One region of the Streptomyces sp. NPDC007863 genome, then DNA from elsewhere that is predicted to be linked to it. Evidence: riboswitches for the same ligand, from Rfam matches in the RefSeq annotation. Region 1 holds a riboswitch; each other region holds the start of a gene.

Region 1 (5,288 bases):
CGCGAGGAGGCCGAGGGACTCGGAGTTGCCGAGGATCGCGACGCGCGGGCCCGCGGGCAGCGGCTGTCCGGCGAGCAGCACCCCGGCGTCGACGAGTTCGGTGACGGTGTCGACGCGGATGACGCCGGCCTGGCGCAGCAGCGCGGAGACGGTGGCGTGCGGGATGCGGCTGACGGGGACGCGGTGGCCGGGCGGGGCGCTGCCGCTGTGCCGGGCGCCCTTGACGACGACGACGGGCTTGACGGCGGCGGTGCGACGGGCGAGCCGGGCGAACTTGCGGGGGTTGCCGAGGGACTCCAGGTAGAGGAGGACGACGTCGGTCGCGGGGTCGTCGTACCAGTGCTGGAGGACGTCGTTGCCGGAGACGTCCGCGCGGTTGCCGGCGGAGATGAAGGAGGAGAGGCCGGCGCCGCGCCGGTGCAGCCGGGCGAGGAGGGCGACGCCGATGGCGCCGGACTGGGTGAAGAGGCCGATGCGGCCGGCGGCGGGCAGCTCGGGGGCGAGGGAGGCGTTGAGCCGCACGTCCTCGGCGGTGTCGATGATGCCGAAGGCGTTGGGGCCGATGATCCGCATGCCGTACGAGCGGGCCTGGCGGACCAGGGCCCGCTGCCGCTCGCGGCCCTCGGCGCCGCCGCTCTCGGCGTAGCCGGCGGAGAGGACGACGAGTCCGCGCACCCCGTGTTCGCCGCAGTCGGCGACGACCTCGGGGACCCGCTCGGCGGGGACGGCGACGATCGCGAGGTCGACGGGGGCTCCGACGGCGGCGACGGAGGGGAAGGCGGGCACGCCGTCGAGTTCGGCCTCCGCGTCCGCGCCGAGCGCGGGGTTGACCGCGTACACCTGCCCGGTGAAGCCGCCCGCGAGGACGTTCCGCAGCACGGTCCTGCCGACCCCGCCGGGGGTCCGGCCGGCGCCGACGACGGCGACCGAGCGGGGGGCGAGGAGCCGCTGGACGGACCGGGCCTCGGCGCGCTGTTCGCGGGCGCGCTGGACGGCGAGGGAGCGGTCGGTCGGTTCGAGGTCGAGGTGGAGGCGGACGGAGCCGTCCTCGAAGCTGCGCTTCTGGGTGTAGCCGGCGTCCGTGAACACCTTGATCATCTTGGTGTTGGCGGGGAGCACCTCGGCGGCGAAGCGGCGGATGCCGCGCTCGCGGGCGACGGCCGCGATGTGTTCGAGGAGGGCGGAGGCGACGCCGCGGCCCTGGTGGGCGTCCTGGACGAGGAAGGCGACCTCGGCCTCGTCGGCGGGGAAGGAGGCGGGGCGGCCGAGGTCGTTGATCCGGTCGTAGCGGACGGTGGCGATGAACTCGCCGCCGACGGTGGCGGCGAGGCCGACCCGGTCGACGAAGTCGTGGTGGGTGAAGCGGTGGACGTCCTTGGCGGAGAGCCGGGGGTAGGGGGCGAAGAAGCGGTAGTACTTCGACTCGTCCGAGACCTGCTCGTAGAAGCTGACGAGCCGGTCGGCGTCGTCGGCGGTGATGGGCCGGATGCGCGCGGTGCCGCCGTCCCGGAGCACGACGTCGGCCTCCCAGTGGTCGGGGTAGGCGTGCCCCTCCGGCTCCGGCCGGCCGGCCGCCGCCCCGCCCGCGGCCCCGGCCTCGGTACCGCCTCCGGCCCCGCCCGGTCCGTCCGTCTGCTCCGACGCGCTGCGCATGGGCAAAGCCTACGGCCGGGGTCCGGCACCGGCACCGTCCGCGCGCCCACTCCCTGGCGGTACACGGCTCGCGCGGCCTCCCGGCCCCGTGCAAGGTAGGAGGGCCGAACGTCGCACGGATGCGGGACCCAGGTCGGCAGGAGCACGCCGCATCCCGTGAGAGACTGGTCTAGACAACCGCTGAAGACCTGAAGGGCAACACCATGGCTGAGCGCCGCGTCAACGTCGGCTGGGCCGAGGGCCTGCACGCCCGCCCCGCCTCCATCTTCGTCCGTGCCGCCACGGCCTCCGGTGTCCCGGTGACCATCGCCAAGGCCGACGGCAACCCGGTCAACGCCGCGTCGATGCTCGCGGTCCTCGGCCTGGGCGCGCAGGGCGGCGAGGAGATCGTGCTCGCCTCGGACGCCGAGGGTGCCGAGGCCGCGCTGGAGCGCCTCGCCAAGCTCGTCGCCGAGGGCCTCGACGAGCTCCCCGAGACGGTCTGACCCGGCGGGTCGATCCACAGCTCTTCCCGACGGCCGCGTCCCCGGAAATTCCCGGCGGACGCGGCCGTCCGGTATTTCCGGGGTCAGAGAATTGCCTTTTCGGAGAGTTTCCGGGCAGCCCGAAAGAAGCCCTGGAATTGCTATTCTTTGTATACGGCGTCCGTGTTAATTCCGGACGCTCGCCGTGTTGACGGCATGTTGCGAAACCCTCACACGGCCCCGCTCGGGCCTTTTCAGCCGGTGCAGCGGAAGCGTGTGCTCGGCGTGCTGCGCGGTGAGCCCGCGGGCCCGCTCGGCGTCCCCGCGGGCGATGGCGTCGACGATCGCCCCGTGCTCGGCCCAGGCCTCGACGGGCCGGTCCGGCTGGTCCACCGCGTACATCCAGGCGATCTTGTGGCGCAGCTGGGTGAGGAGCGCGGCGAGCGCCGGGGAGCCCGAGGCCTGGGCGAGCGTCTCGTGGAACCAGCCGCCGAGCGCCCGCAGATCCTCGCCCTGCCCCCGCCGCGCCCGCTCCTGCCCCAGCCTGACCAGGCCCCGCAGCACCTTGAGGTGGGCGTCGGTGCGCCGCTGGGCGGCCCGGGCGGCGGCGAGCGGTTCGAGCAGCGCCCGTACGTCGAGGAGGTCGGAGGCCTCCTGGTCGGTGGGCTCGGCGACATGGGCGCCCGCGTGCCGGCGGCTGACGACGAAGCCCTCGGACTCCAGGGTGCGCAGCGCCTCGCGGACCGGGACGCGGGAGACGCCGTAACGGCGGGCGAGCTGTTCCTCGGTCAGCCGGCTGCCGCGCTCGAAGATCCCCGAGACGATGTCGTCCCGGATCGCCGTGCATACCGATTGCGCGGGAACCCGCATGTCCGACCTCCGTATTCGCTCCGCGCGCACCGAATTCGAGCAGCGCCGTTCACGCGACTCTATTGCAGGGCGCCGGAAATTCCGATGCCCCCTCGGAATTCGTCCGGTTCGCGGCGGAATCCCTCCGGATCCGGAGCTCCGCAGCGCCCGGCAGGGCGCGAAAAGGCCCCGGCTCGCGGGAGCCGGGGCTTTCGGTGCAGCGGGGGCCGCGAAGCGTCAGAGGCTGACGCCGCGGGCGCGGAGGTACGCGACGGGGTTGATGTCGGAGCCGTACTCGGCGGTGGTCCGGGCCTCGAAGTGGAGGTGCGGGCCGGTGGAGTTGCCGGTCGAGCCGGAGACGCCTATCTGCTGGCCGGGCTCGACGCTCTGGCCGACGTAGACGCCGATGGACGACAGGTGGCCGTACTGGGTGTACGTGCCGTCGTTCATCCGGATCACGATGTTGTTGCCGTACGCGCCGCCCCAGCCGGCCTCGACGACGGTGCCGGAGCCGACGGAGACGACCGAGCTGCCGTAGGAGGCGTGGAAGTCGACGCCGGAGTGGCTGCCGGAGGACCAGAGCGAGCCGCCGGTCTTGTAGCCGGTGGAGACGTACGAGCCGGCGACCGGGAGGTTGAAGGAGGCGAGCCGGCGGCGCTCGGCCTCACGGGCGGCGCGCTCCTTGGCCTCGCGGATCTCCTGGGCGCGGGCCTCGGCCTTGCGCTTCGCCTCGGCGCGCGCCTTGGCCCGGGCCTCGGCCTCGGTGGCCTCGCGCTCCTGGGCGGCGGCCTGCGCGCTGACCTGGTCGGCGATGGACTCGTCGGCGATCACCTGGGTGAGGCCGGTGTCCTCGGGGGAACGGTCGTCCGTGTCGGCGGCGAGCGCCGGGGAGGCCAGGGTGCCGACGACGCCGGTGGTCGCGAGGGCGGCCACGCCGGCGATGCCGGCGCTGCGGCGAGCCAGTCGGCTCGCACCACGATGCTTCCCGGTGGCACGGGTGAACGCCAAGACGGTTCCTTTCCTTCCTTCTCGCCTACCGGGTTAGCTGACGGGTTCGGAGCAGGAAGGTCTCCTACGGGCCCCTCCGCGTGGCGAAGGCGTCCGATTCACCCCAGGGACTGCGTGGGTCCCCGGCTCCCCAGGCTCGCGCCTGACGGGGACTCGGCGATGTCTGTCCGGTTGCCGCGGGTGCGGCGCGTACGTCGGGTCGGACAGACGGATCGACGCTAGGCCGGACGGATGTCGATCGCCAAACAGACACGCTCATTTGTAAGACATGCCACAGGGCATACAATCATCTTTGACGCCGTAACGGACAAAGCGGAGGTCTCCGGCGCTTCTACGCGCCGGAGACCTCCGCCCGGGGTTGACGACCGGTCAACTCACCACGGGTCGACTCACCCCAGGGTCAGCTCACCACGGGTCAGCTCACCACGGTCACGTCGCCGATGCCGAGGGCCCGCACGGGCTCCTCGATCTGCGACGCGTCGCCCACCAGGACCGTGACGAGCCGGTCCACCGGGAAGGCGCTGACGACGGCGGCCGTGGCCTCGACCGTGCCGGTCTCGGCGAGCCGCGCGTACAGCCGGGCCTGGTAGTCGTCCGGGAGGTGCTGCTCCACCTGGTCGGAGAGGGTCGCGGCGACCGACGCGGCCGTCTCGTACTTGAGCGGGGCCACGCCCACCAGGTTCTGCACCGCCACGTCCCGCTCGGCGTCGGTCAGACCGCCCTCCGCCAGGGTGCGGAGCACCTGCCACAGGTCGCCGAGGGCCGGACCGGTGTTGGGGGTGTCGACCGAGCCGCTGATCGCGAGCATCGAGGCGCCGTGCCCCTCGCCGTCCGAGCGGAGCACCTGCCCGAAGGCGCGCACGCCGTACGTGTACCCCTTCTCCTCGCGCAGGACGGCGTCCAGACGGGACGTCAGGGTGCCGCCGAGGCAGTAGACGCCGAGGACCTGCGCGGCCCACACGGAGTCGTGGCGGTCCGGGCCGATCCGGCCGATCAGCAGCTGGGTCTGGACCGCCCCGGGGCGGTCGACGATGACGACCCGTCCGGTGTCGTCGGCGGTGATCGGCGCCATCGGACGAGGCGCGGCCGGCTTGCCGGTCCAGCCGCCCAGGGTCTCGGCGAGCACCTTGTCGAGGTCGACGCCGGTGAGGTCGCCGACGACGACCGCGGTGGCGGCGGCGGGCCGCAGGTGCGCGTCGTAGAAGGCGCGGACGGCGGCGGCGTCGATGGCCTTCACCGTCTCCTCGGTGCCCTGGCGGGGCCGGGACATCCGGGTCGTGGCCGGGAAGAGCTCCTTGTAGAGCTGCTTCGCTG
Region 2 (5,288 bases), on a different contig from region 1:
CAGGAGCCGCCCGGATCGTGCTGGCCGTGCCGGTGGCGCCGTACGGCTGGACGGCCCGGCTCGGCGGCGAGGCCGACGAGACGGTCGCCGTCCACACCCCGGAGGGCTTCTACGCGGTCGGGCAGTACTACCGGGAGTTCGACCAGACGCCGGACGCGGAGGTGGTGGCCCGCCTCGACCGGAGCCGGGCGGCGCGCGGTCCGGCCGTCCGCCACACGGCGGTACGCGTCCCGGGCGGCGGGCCCGAGCTGCCGGGCGAGCTCGCGCTGCCCGACGGGGCCGCGGGCCTGGTCCTCTTCGCCCACGGCAGCGGCAGCGGCCGGCACAGCCCGCGGAACCGAGCGGTGGCCGCCGCCCTGAACCAGGCCGGGCTCGCCACCCTCCTCTTCGACCTGCTCACGGAGGCCGAGGCGACCGACCACGCGCGGATCTTCGACACCCCGCTGCTCGCCGGACGGCTCGGCCGCGCCGCCGCCTGGACGGCCGGGCGGCCGGGCACCGAGGGTCTGCCGCGCGGCTACTTCGGGGCGAGCACCGGGGCGGCCGCCGCCCTGTGGGCGGCGGCGGAAGCGGGCGACGACGTGGCCGCCGTGGTGTCCCGGGGCGGCCGGCCCGACCTGGCGGGGGAGCGGCTCGCCGGGGTGCGGGCCCCCACGCTGCTGATCGTCGGCGGCGCCGACGGCCTCGTCGTCGACCTCAACCGGCGGGCCGGGGAACTGCTGCGCTGCGAGAGCCGCCTGGAGGTCGTGCCGGGCGCCGGTCACCTCTTCGAGGAGCCGGGGGCCCTGGAGGAGGTGGCGGCGCTGGCGACGGAGTGGTTCACCGGCCACTTCGCGGCGGCCGTGAACGGGTCGGATCAGTAGGCGCCGTTGACGTTGTCGATGGAGCCGTACCGGTCGGCCGCGTAGTTGCAGGCGGCGGTGATGTTCGCGACGGGGTCGTACGGGTCGAGCGAGGTGCCCGGCACGTGGTACGCGGCGAAGGTCGGGTCGATCACCTGGAGCAGGCCCTTGGAGGGGGTGCCCTTCGCGGCGTTGGAGTCCCAGAGGTTGACGGCGCGGGGGTTGCCGGAGGACTCGCGCAGCACGTTGCGGAGGATGCCGTCGTACGAGCCGGGGATGCCGTACCGGGCCATGACGTCGAGCGACTCGCGGATCCAGCCGTCGAGGTTGTCGGCGTACTGGACGGCGGCGGCGGGCGCGGCCTTCGCGGCGGCCGGCCGGGCCTGGACGGCCGGGACCGCGGCACGGGCGGAGGACCGGCTCGCCCGTTCGGCGGAACCGGCGGAGGCGGACTTCGCGGGCTTCGCGGCCGGCTTGTCGCCGTTCTTCGCGGAGGTCTTCGGGGCGGTCTGCGCGGCGGGCTTCGCGGAATCCCGACGAATCGTCAGTTCGAGGCCCGGGTGAATGAGTGACGGATTGTCACCCACGGCCTCCTTGTTCGCCTGGTAAAGCGACTTCCAGCCGCCCTGAATTCCCTTTCGGTGGGCGATCAGGGAAAGGGAGTCGCCCTTCACGACGGTGTACGCGCGAGTGGCGGGGGCGGCGGGCGCCTTCGCGGGCGCGGCGGCCAGGGCGGCCGGGGCGGCCACGGCGGCGGTCGGAGCCGCCGGCTGCGCGACGGGCTCGGCGCCGGCCGTGGCGGGCACGACCAGGGGCAGGGCGAGGGCCACGCCGCCGGTTCCGGCGAAGGCGAGACCTCGGGAGACGGGGCGGCGTCGGGGGCGGCGGTGCTTGCCGTGAGCGGGCATGACGGTTTCCTCTCCGGCGCCTGCGAGGTGAGCTGTCGGGTTCGGACTGGAGCTGTCCGGCCGCGCGCACGCGGCTTCACCCCGAGCCGCTCCGGGCTACCGGACCGGCGGTGTGGTGGGTCCCCCGCTCCTGCCGTCGGGTGCAATGGGAGGTCTTTCGGGCGGTGGCAGGATTAGGCGTCCGTCCGAATGGAGGTGACCGTAGGCGAGAAATGCGGCGGGGAACAAGACGTGAATGCACCGGAAAAGCGAAACCGAAGATCGAACGCGCGGAATTCAAGATCTACCGTTTCGGCGACCGTTCCCGAATCCCTTGTCCCGCACGGGTGGTGACGGACGAGGGGCCGCCTGTGGATCGCGGCGAGTGAGTCACGTCACGGGGTGCGCAATGTCCGAATAGGGCGACTGGCGCCTTTAGGGGAATTGTGCGCCGACTTGAGTGCGGAACGGGTGGCGCATAACGCGCAAAGCAGACATATGTGGCTAATTATGGGGGAATGTCACCCCTCGCCCTGCTGGTCGACGCCGACGCCCTCGACCCCGACGCCTTCGACATCCCCGACACCCCCGACGCCCTCGACGCCCTCGACCGCGAGGCGGCCCGCCTCTACGAGGGCGCCGCCCCCGAGGCCTGGCGGGCCCTCCTCTCCGTCCCCGTGGACCGGCTGGTCGCCGACGCCCTGGGCGCGCTCGACGCGCTGCCCCCGTCCCCGCCCGCCGAGCGCCCGCTGCCGGGCCGCGTCGGGGCCGTCCTCCCGGACCGGCTGCACGTCTGGCGCAGGATCGGCCGGGCCGACGTGCGCCCCTCGGTCCACCTGGCGTACGCGCGCCGGGTGCTGACCGAGTGGGGCTGGCAGAACACCCCGTACAAGCTGCGCGACGCGCGTGGCGCCCGCTGTCTCTGTGGCGCCCTGCTCGCCGCCCACCGGCTCGGCCACGGCAGCGCGGCCACCATGAACGAGTCCGGCGCCTGGATCATGACCGAGCTGCGGTCCCGGGGGTGGCACGGGCTCATCGGCCCCTGGAACCGCGCGCCGGGCCGTACCGCCGAGGACGCGCTCGCGCTCCTCGACGCCACCATCCGGCGCGCGTCCCTGGCCGGGAGGTGAGGGCCCGCCGGGCCGTCAGCCCGTGACGCTCGGCGCGCCCGTCTCGATGTGACCGGTGTAGCGGCGCGACCAGGTGCCGTCGATGTCGGCCAGGATCGTGAAGTCGTACCAGCCGTCCGCGTACGCCACGGCGTTGAAGAAGTCCTCCCGCGAGGAGTTCGCCGCGACGGTGTACGTCCACGGGCCGTCCGTCCGGTAGGCGTTGGAGCGGACGGTGAAGGTGACCGGGCCGCCGGAGGCGTTGGTCATCCGGAACCAGACCGCCGTCTTGCCGGTGCCCGGCTCCGTGGCGTACCGCGCCGCCACCTCGATCGCCTTGCCCGCCTTCGAGGCGTCGCCGATGAAGCGGCGCAGGAAGCGGTTCGGGCCCATCATCGAGATGTCGTACTTCCCCGAGCCCGAGCCGAGCCCGATGTTGAAGTAGTCGGTGGCCGTGGTGCCCGGGTCGACCGTGTACTGCCACGCGGCGGTGTCGCGGTGCTGGTGCGGGTGGATCGAGAAGTGGGCGGCGCGGTGGGCCTGCGGGCCCTGGTTGGTCATGGAGAACCAGGCGAGGATCTTGCCGGCGGCGCCGAACTCGAAGCGGTCCAGGTTGCCGTTCGGCTGGTAGGGGAGCGCCCGCGCGGGCCGGGTTCCGGGCTCCTGGGCGGGCAGGGCGTTGTTCTGCGGGGCGGGGTTGGGCAGCGGGGCGCAGGTGTCCATGCCGATGACCTTCGCCGTCGACGGCAGGCCGGCGGGGACCCCGTACACCGGGCGGGCGAAGTCGAAGACGCCGGTCAGGTCGCCGGTGACCTTCCGGCGCCAGGCGCTGATGTTCGGGCAGGCCGCCGGAGTGCCGAGGGCGGCGGTCCAGGTCTCCAGGAAGCGCAGCACGGAGGTGTGGTCGAAGACCTCGGAGCTGACCCAGCCGCCCCGCGTCCACGGCGACATGACCAGCATCGGGACCCGGAAGCCGAGGCCGATCGGGACGCCGTCGAGGTACTCGCCGGGGGTCCCGGGCGGGGCGACCGGCGGCGGCACGTGGTCGAAGAAGCCGTCGTTCTCGTCGTAGTTGAGGATCATCACCGTGGAGTCGAAGACCTCGGGGTCCGCCGTCAGGGCGCGGTAGACGAGGTCGACGAAGTGGGCGCCGTCGCCGGGCGGCGCGTACGGGTGCTCGGAGAACGCCTCGTTCGCCACCACCCACGACACCTGCGGCAGCGTGCCGGCGACGACGTCCGCGCGGATCGCGGCGGCGATGTCGTCCGGGGTCGAGCCGGTGACCTTCGGGACCGAGGCCATGCCCCGGTCGTACAGCGGGTCGCCGGGCCGGGCGTCGGTGAACTTCCTGAAGTACGCGAGGCCGTTGTCGCCGTAGTTGTCCTGGGCGTTCTGGTAGACCTTCCAGCTCACCCCGGCCCGCTGCAGCGCCTCCGCGTACGTCTCCCAGGTCAGCCCCGACTCCTCGCCGCCGTCCTTGCTGGAGCCGTCGATCCGTCCGCTCCACAGGAAGGTGCGGTTGGGGCCCGTGGCGCTGAGCGCGGAGCAGAAGTAGGCGTCGCAGACCGTGTAGTGGTCGGCGAGGGCGTGGTGGAAGGGGATGGAGGCGCGGTCCAGGTGGCCGAGGGTGCGGGTGTTGCCGACGCCGGTCACCCAGTTGTCGAGCCGGCCCTTGTTCCAGGCGGCGTGCTGCGAGGTCCAGCTGTGCGGCAGGTCGCCGTTGCACTGGGCGAGGGTCTCGCCGTCGACACCGCCGGCCGGCGGGGTGTCGGCGAGCTTCCACGGGAACTGCCTGCCTCCCCAGTTGGGCTGCTGGAAGGTGCTCCAGCCGCCGGGGATGTTGCCCGCCGCCCGGTCGCCGAAGCCGCGGACCCCGCGGAGCGTGCCGAAGTAGTGGTCGAAGCTGCGGTTCTCCTGCATGAGGACCACGACGTGCCGGACGTCGGTGAGGGTGCCGGTCGCGGCCCGCGCGGCGGCCGAGGCCGTCGTGGCGTCCGAGGCCGTCGCGGTGGGCGGCGCGGCCCCGGTGACGAGTCCGGCGCCGAGTCCCGCGCCGATCCCGACGAACCCCCTGCGGCTGATGGGAAGCATGCCCGCCCCTCCTGTCACGGTGTGCCCTCGCGGCACGTCGGGGACATGATGGGGGAGCGGTTCGCAAAGGTGTACACCCGTGCGGCAAGGGCTTGGTGAACAGCCGGGTCGGGCCTGTTCATCCTGGTCGGACCAGTGCGGGATGGGTATGAGGTCCGACCAATAGGGTGTCGGACGCCCCGCTCCGCGCGGTGACGAGGGCCCGTCAGACCGTGTGGACGCGGACGCCGGCCTCCGTGAGCCGGTCCGCCGTCCCGGCGTCGATCCCGGTGTCGGTCACCAGCAGGTCGACCCGGTCCAGGCCGCAGATGCGGGCGAAGGCGCGCCGCCCCAGCTTCGACGCGTCGGTCACCACCACG
Region 3 (5,288 bases), on a different contig from region 1:
CCCCTGATGGACGCACGTCACGTACTGCCGGAGTTCTCGGAGCGGACCTCGTACGGCACCCGGACCCTCGATCCCTACGCGAAGCTCCTGGAGAACCGGATCGTCTTCCTCGGCACGGCCGTCGACGACGTCGCCGCGAGCGACGTGATCGCCCAGCTCCTGCACCTGGACCACGCGGACCCGGGGCGGGACATCGCGCTGTACCTCAACTCCCCCGGCGGCTCGATCACCGCGATGACCGCGATCCACGACACCATGCGCAGCCTGGCGAGCGACGTGGAGACCACCTGCCTCGGCCAGGCCGGCTCCACGGCGGCGGTCCTGCTCGCCGCGGGCACGCCCGGCAAGCGCATGATGCTGCCCGGCGCCCGGGTCACCCTGCGCCAGCCGGTCCTCGACGAGCCGCTCGCCGGGCAGCTCTCCGACCTGGACCTCCAGGCGCGCGAACTGCTGCGGCTACGCGGCGTGATGACGGGACTCCTCTCCGCGTACACCGGCCGGGAGGCGGACGAGGTCTCCGCCGACACCGAGCGCCTGACCGTCCTCGACGCGCCGGCGGCGCTCGCGTACGGCCTGGTCGACTCCGTCGTCGGCACGCGCCGGGCCGACTCCGGCACGCCGACGGCACGGTGAGACCGCGATGGTGCCGGAGCTTCCGCCGCTGCCCGCCCTGACGCGCGCCGAGGGGCAGTTGATCGACGCCTACCTCGAAGTCGTCGACCTCCTGGGGAAGATCAATCCATCCAGAGGCTCGCATACCTATGGGGCCCTGCGGGCCGCGCAGGCGCTGGTCGGGCGGGCGGAGGCGCTGCGCGAGGCCCTGACGCTCATGCATATGCGGGGCGAGAGCGAGGTCCACACCGAGACATTGGCCTGCGCGCTGCGGGTGTTGGACGGCGAGCGGCGGGCCGCCCGCGTCACCGTGCCCGGCGCGCGGGCCAGTTGACATTCCGACGTGTCGTGTCGAGCCCCGGACGGCCGACACGGGACGCAGGATCCATCCCCCGTCCGGCGTAGTCGCGCGATCGACAGATGAAGTGTGCGAGTTGCGCAACAGGTGTACGCATTTGGCGGAATCGGGCATTCCGATGCTGGTACGGGGCTCGTCGGCCAAACCTACGACGATCACGAAACCCTCTTGTCCACCCGTATGGATCAGTCGTGAGGAGCCTCACATAACGTCGTTTCCGCTCGGTTTTCGACCGAACCGTGGGTCAAGATCCTCGACGACGACAAGCCCCCGCCATCCAGGCGGGGCGGTCCGGGCGGACGCCGAGTCCTGCCGCCGTCCCGGACGTCTGGTCGACAGGATTGGACCGGCAGGAGTGGAGGACCCGAGCAGTACGGGTCGATCGCGCCGTATCCCCGGCGCGGCCGTCCCTTGGGGTGAAGCCGCAGCCGCGGCCGGGCATCTTCGCCTGCCCGAACCCGACAGGTCATCCTTCACAGGCGGCTGACGAAGGGTTGCGCATGACTGCGCAGATGCATGTCCCGTCCCTGCTGTCCCGGGCCGGAGCCGTCTCGGCTCTCACCCTCGCCGCCGTCGGCGGCACGCTCCTCGCACCGGGAGCCGCACCCGAGGCCCAGGCGGCCACCTCCCACGCGACGCAGGCCCTGAACGTGGCGGCGTCCAAGAAGGGCGCGCCCTACCGGTACGGCTCGGCGGGCCCCACCCGCTTCGACTGCTCCGGTCTCACGCTCTACGCGTACAAGAAGGCGGGAAAGACGCTGCCACGCACCGCGCAGCAGCAGTACAACAAGACCCGGCACATCTCCGCCGCCAGTCGGCAGAAGGGGGACCTGGTCTTCTTCCACTCGGGCGGCAGGGTCTACCACGTGGGGATCTACGCCGGCAGCGGCAAGATCTGGCACTCGCCCAAGACCGGCTCCTGGGTGAAGCTCGACCGGATCTGGTCGTCGAAGGTCTACTACGGCCGCGTGCGCTGACCCACCGGCGCCCGCGGTGATGTCCCCGGGGTGCGGTGGCGCCGCCACACCCCTCACCGCGGGCGCCGGACCCGGCGAACCGGTTCAGCAGGCCGGCACGGCCGCCGCGGCCCAGGGCAGCGTGATCCACACCGTCTTGCCGCCCTCGGCGGTCGCCGTCACCGAGAGCCGTCCGCCGGCCTCGGCGGCGAGGACCCGGATGATCACCATGCCGCGGCCGTTGTCCTGCTGGACGGCGGCCGGAAGCCGGCGCGGGAAGCGCGGATGGCTGTCGGTGACGCCGATCCGCAGCACCTCCTCGCGGTCGAGGCGGAGCTCGACGGTGAAGGTCGGCGACTGCCCGAAGGTGTGCAGCACCGCGTTGGTCGCCAGCTCCGAGACCATCAGCCGGATCGAGTCCGCCGCGTCGCCGTCGTCGTCCAGACCCCAGCGGCCGAGCGCCTCCGCCACGAACCTCCGCGCCGTGGCGACCGCGCCGGGCTCGCTGGGCAGAGTGACGGATGCTTCGTGGTGATCTGCCATGGCGACGTCGTCCCTTTCCCGCCGGGGGCGTCGCCCCGGCTCGCGCTCCGCGTCAGCCTGCCACCGATCGGGCACCCGGGTGGGTCGTTCTCCCGAGATATGCCCCGTTCTGTCGCCCGAAGCGGTGAACTCCGGGCCTGTCGACGGCGCGTGGACGGTATCGGGAACCCGCGGTGTGCGGGGGCTCAGCGCGCCCCGGCCGGCGCGGTGCGCACGATCGTGGCGACCGCGCGCCCGACCTCCGCGTCCGTGAGGTCCGCGCGGGCCGTCAGCCGCAGCCGCGAGATGCCGTCCGGCACCGACGGGGGCCGGAAGCAGCCCACGGACAGGCCCTGTTCGCGGCAGTCGGCCGCCCAGCGCAGGGCCTCCTCGGGCCCCGGCGCGTGCACCGAGACGACGGCCGCGTCCGGGCGGGCCGAGACGAACCCGGCCTCGGTGAGCGTCCGGTGGAGCGTGCCGGCGACCGCACGCGCCCGTGTGGCGAGCCCCGGGTCCGCGGCGATCAGCCGCAGGCTCGCGAGGGCCGCGCCGGTGGCGGCCGGGGCGAGCCCGGTGTCGAAGATGAAGGTGCGCGCCGCGTTGACCAGGTGCTCGATCACCCGGGCCGGGCCGAGGACCGCGCCGCCCTGGCTGCCCAGCGACTTGGAGAGGGTGAGGGTGGCGACCACGTCCTCGTCGCCCGCGAGTCCGGCGCCGTGGAGCGCGCCCCGGCCGCCCTCGCCGAGGACGCCGAAGCCGTGCGCGTCGTCGACGACGAGCCCGGCGCCGTGGGCGCGGCAGGCGTCGGCGAGTTCCTCCAGCGGGGCGCGGTCGCCGTCGACGGAGAAGACGGAGTCGCTGACGGCGAGGGCCCGCCGCCCCTCGTGCGCCTCCAGCGTCTTGCGTACGGCCTCGGGGTCGGCGTGCGGGACGACCTCGGCCTCGGCGCGGGCGAGCCGGCAGCCGTCCACGATCGAGGCGTGGTTGGCGGCGTCGGAGACGATCAGCGCCCCGGGGCCGCCGAGCGCGGTGAGCGCGGCGAGGTTGGCGGTGTAGCCGGAGGAGAAGACGAGGGCGGCCTCGAAGCCGCAGAAGGCGGCCAGTTCCTCTTCGAGCGTGGTGTGCAGCCGGGTCGTGCCGGTGACGAGCCGCGAGCCGGTCGCGCCGGCGCCCCAGCGGCGGGCGGCCTCGGCGGCCGCGCCGGTCACCTCGGGGTGCCGGGTGAGACCGAGGTAGTCGTTGCCCGCCAGGTCGAGGAGGTCCGACTCGGCCGGGCGCGGACGCAGGGTCCTGACCAGGCCGGCCTCGGCCCGGCGGCGGGCCTCCGCCCCGGTCCAGTCGAAGGCGTCGCGGCGCGCGGGCGGGGTCGGCTGGGCCTGGGGCATGCGGCGTTCCTTCGGTCGGCACCTGGTGCGGTCGCCTCGGGCCGCACCCGTACGGCGCCCGGGGTCGACGCCTTTTGTAGGCAGCGCACAGACCCTAACGGCAGAAGGCCGAGGTCGGGATGTGGTCATACACACACCTCGATCACGCCCGTTTGTTCAGATCCTCCTTGGCCCGGGGGTGTGCCGTAGGCAAGGATCAACCCTTATGGACCTGCTGAACACGCTGGTGGAGAAGGGGCTGCGGCGCGAGACGCCGACCCGTGAAGAAGCGCTCGCCGTCCTGGCGACCTCCGACGACGATCTGCTCGATGTGGTGGCGGCCGCCGGGAAGGTGCGCCGTCAGTGGTTCGGGCGGCGGGTGAAGCTGAACTACCTCGTCAACCTGAAGTCCGGGCTGTGCCCGGAGGACTGCTCGTACTGTTCTCAGCGGCTCGGTTCCAAGGCCGACATCCTCAAGTACACCTGGCTGAAGCCGGACGAGGCGTCCGACGCCGCGGCGGCCGGCATCGCCGGCGGCGCCAAGCGCGTCTGCCTGGTGGCGAGCGGCCGCGGTCCGACGGACCGCGACGTCGAGCGGGTCGGCAGGACCATCGAGGCGATCAAGGAGCAGAACGAGGGCGTCGAGGTGTGCGCCTGCCTCGGTCTGCTCTCCGACGGCCAGGCCGAGCGGCTGAAGTCGGCCGGCGCGGACGCGTACAACCACAACCTCAACACCTCCGAGGCGACGTACGAGGGGATCACCAAGACCCACACGTACGCCGACCGGGTGGACACCGTGCAGAAGGCGCACGCGGCGGGCCTCTCGGCCTGCTCGGGCCTGATCGCGGGCATGGGCGAGACCGACGAGGACCTGGTCGACGTGGTGTTCGCGCTGCGCGAGCTGGACTCGGACTCGGTGCCGGTCAACTTCCTGATCCCCTTCGAGGGCACGCCGCTGGCGAAGGAGTGGAACCTGAGCCCGCAGCGCTGTCTGCGGATCCTCGCCATGGTCCGCTTCGTCTGCCCCGACGTGGAGGTCCGGATCGCGGGCGGCCGTGAGGTGCACCTGCGGTCGATGCAGCCGCTGGCGCTGAACATCGCCAACTCGATCTTCCTCGGCGACTACCTGACCAGCGAGGGCCAGGCCGGCCAGGCCGACCTCGACATGATCGCGGACGCCGGCTTCGAGGTGGAGGGCGCGGGCACCACCACGCTCCCCGCCCACCGCGCCGACGCGCTCGCGGCGGCCGGCGGCGGCTGCGGTTCGCACGCCCAGGGCGGCGGCTGCGGTTCCGAGGCGGCGGCCGGCTGCGGCGGCCACGGGGAGGCGGCCGGCGGCTGCGGCCCGTGCGGCGGTCACGCGGCGGCTCCGGCGGAGACCCCGGCGGAGGTGCCGGCCGCGGTGTCGGCCCCGGCGTCGGAGGCCCGGACCGACCTGGTGGCGGTGCGCCGCCGCGGCGCCGGCACGGACCTCGC

The links. A riboswitch is a leader RNA that binds a small molecule or an ion and turns the genes downstream of it on or off. The one in region 1 is predicted to bind cyclic di-AMP.
Positions count from the first base shown of each region.
Region 2: it holds a riboswitch for cyclic di-AMP, as region 1 does, so the genes downstream of both, ABZ621_RS26820 (LysM peptidoglycan-binding domain-containing protein) here and ABZ621_RS25780 (M23 family metallopeptidase) in region 1, are expected to answer to the same signal.
Region 3: it holds a riboswitch for cyclic di-AMP, as region 1 does, so the genes downstream of both, ABZ621_RS21335 (C40 family peptidase) here and ABZ621_RS25780 (M23 family metallopeptidase) in region 1, are expected to answer to the same signal.

Region 1 covers NZ_JBEYEI010000017.1:117,244-122,531, reverse strand. The annotation lists gene ABZ621_RS25795 (GNAT family N-acetyltransferase) at 1-1,653, opposite strand, end outside; gene ABZ621_RS25790 (HPr family phosphocarrier protein) at 1,857-2,138, shown strand; gene ABZ621_RS25785 (GntR family transcriptional regulator) at 2,304-2,987, opposite strand; gene ABZ621_RS25780 (M23 family metallopeptidase) at 3,204-3,974, opposite strand; cyclic di-AMP (ydaO/yuaA leader) riboswitch at 3,983-4,143, opposite strand; gene ABZ621_RS25775 (pitrilysin family protein) at 4,390-5,288, opposite strand, start outside.
Region 2 covers NZ_JBEYEI010000018.1:130,332-135,619, forward strand. The annotation lists gene ABZ621_RS26815 (phosphoribosyltransferase family protein) at 1-863, shown strand, start outside; gene ABZ621_RS26820 (LysM peptidoglycan-binding domain-containing protein) at 857-1,750, opposite strand; cyclic di-AMP (ydaO/yuaA leader) riboswitch at 1,755-1,940, opposite strand; gene ABZ621_RS26825 (hypothetical protein) at 2,248-2,859, shown strand; gene ABZ621_RS26830 (phosphocholine-specific phospholipase C) at 2,875-4,929, opposite strand; gene ABZ621_RS26835 (DeoR/GlpR family DNA-binding transcription regulator) at 5,135-5,288, opposite strand, start outside.
Region 3 covers NZ_JBEYEI010000013.1:100,025-105,312, forward strand. The annotation lists gene ABZ621_RS21325 (ATP-dependent Clp protease proteolytic subunit) at 7-633, shown strand; gene ABZ621_RS21330 (hypothetical protein) at 641-946, shown strand; cyclic di-AMP (ydaO/yuaA leader) riboswitch at 1,261-1,467, shown strand; gene ABZ621_RS21335 (C40 family peptidase) at 1,471-1,947, shown strand; gene ABZ621_RS21340 (ATP-binding protein) at 2,032-2,469, opposite strand; gene ABZ621_RS21345 (8-amino-7-oxononanoate synthase) at 2,655-3,833, opposite strand; gene bioB (biotin synthase BioB) at 4,039-5,288, shown strand, end outside.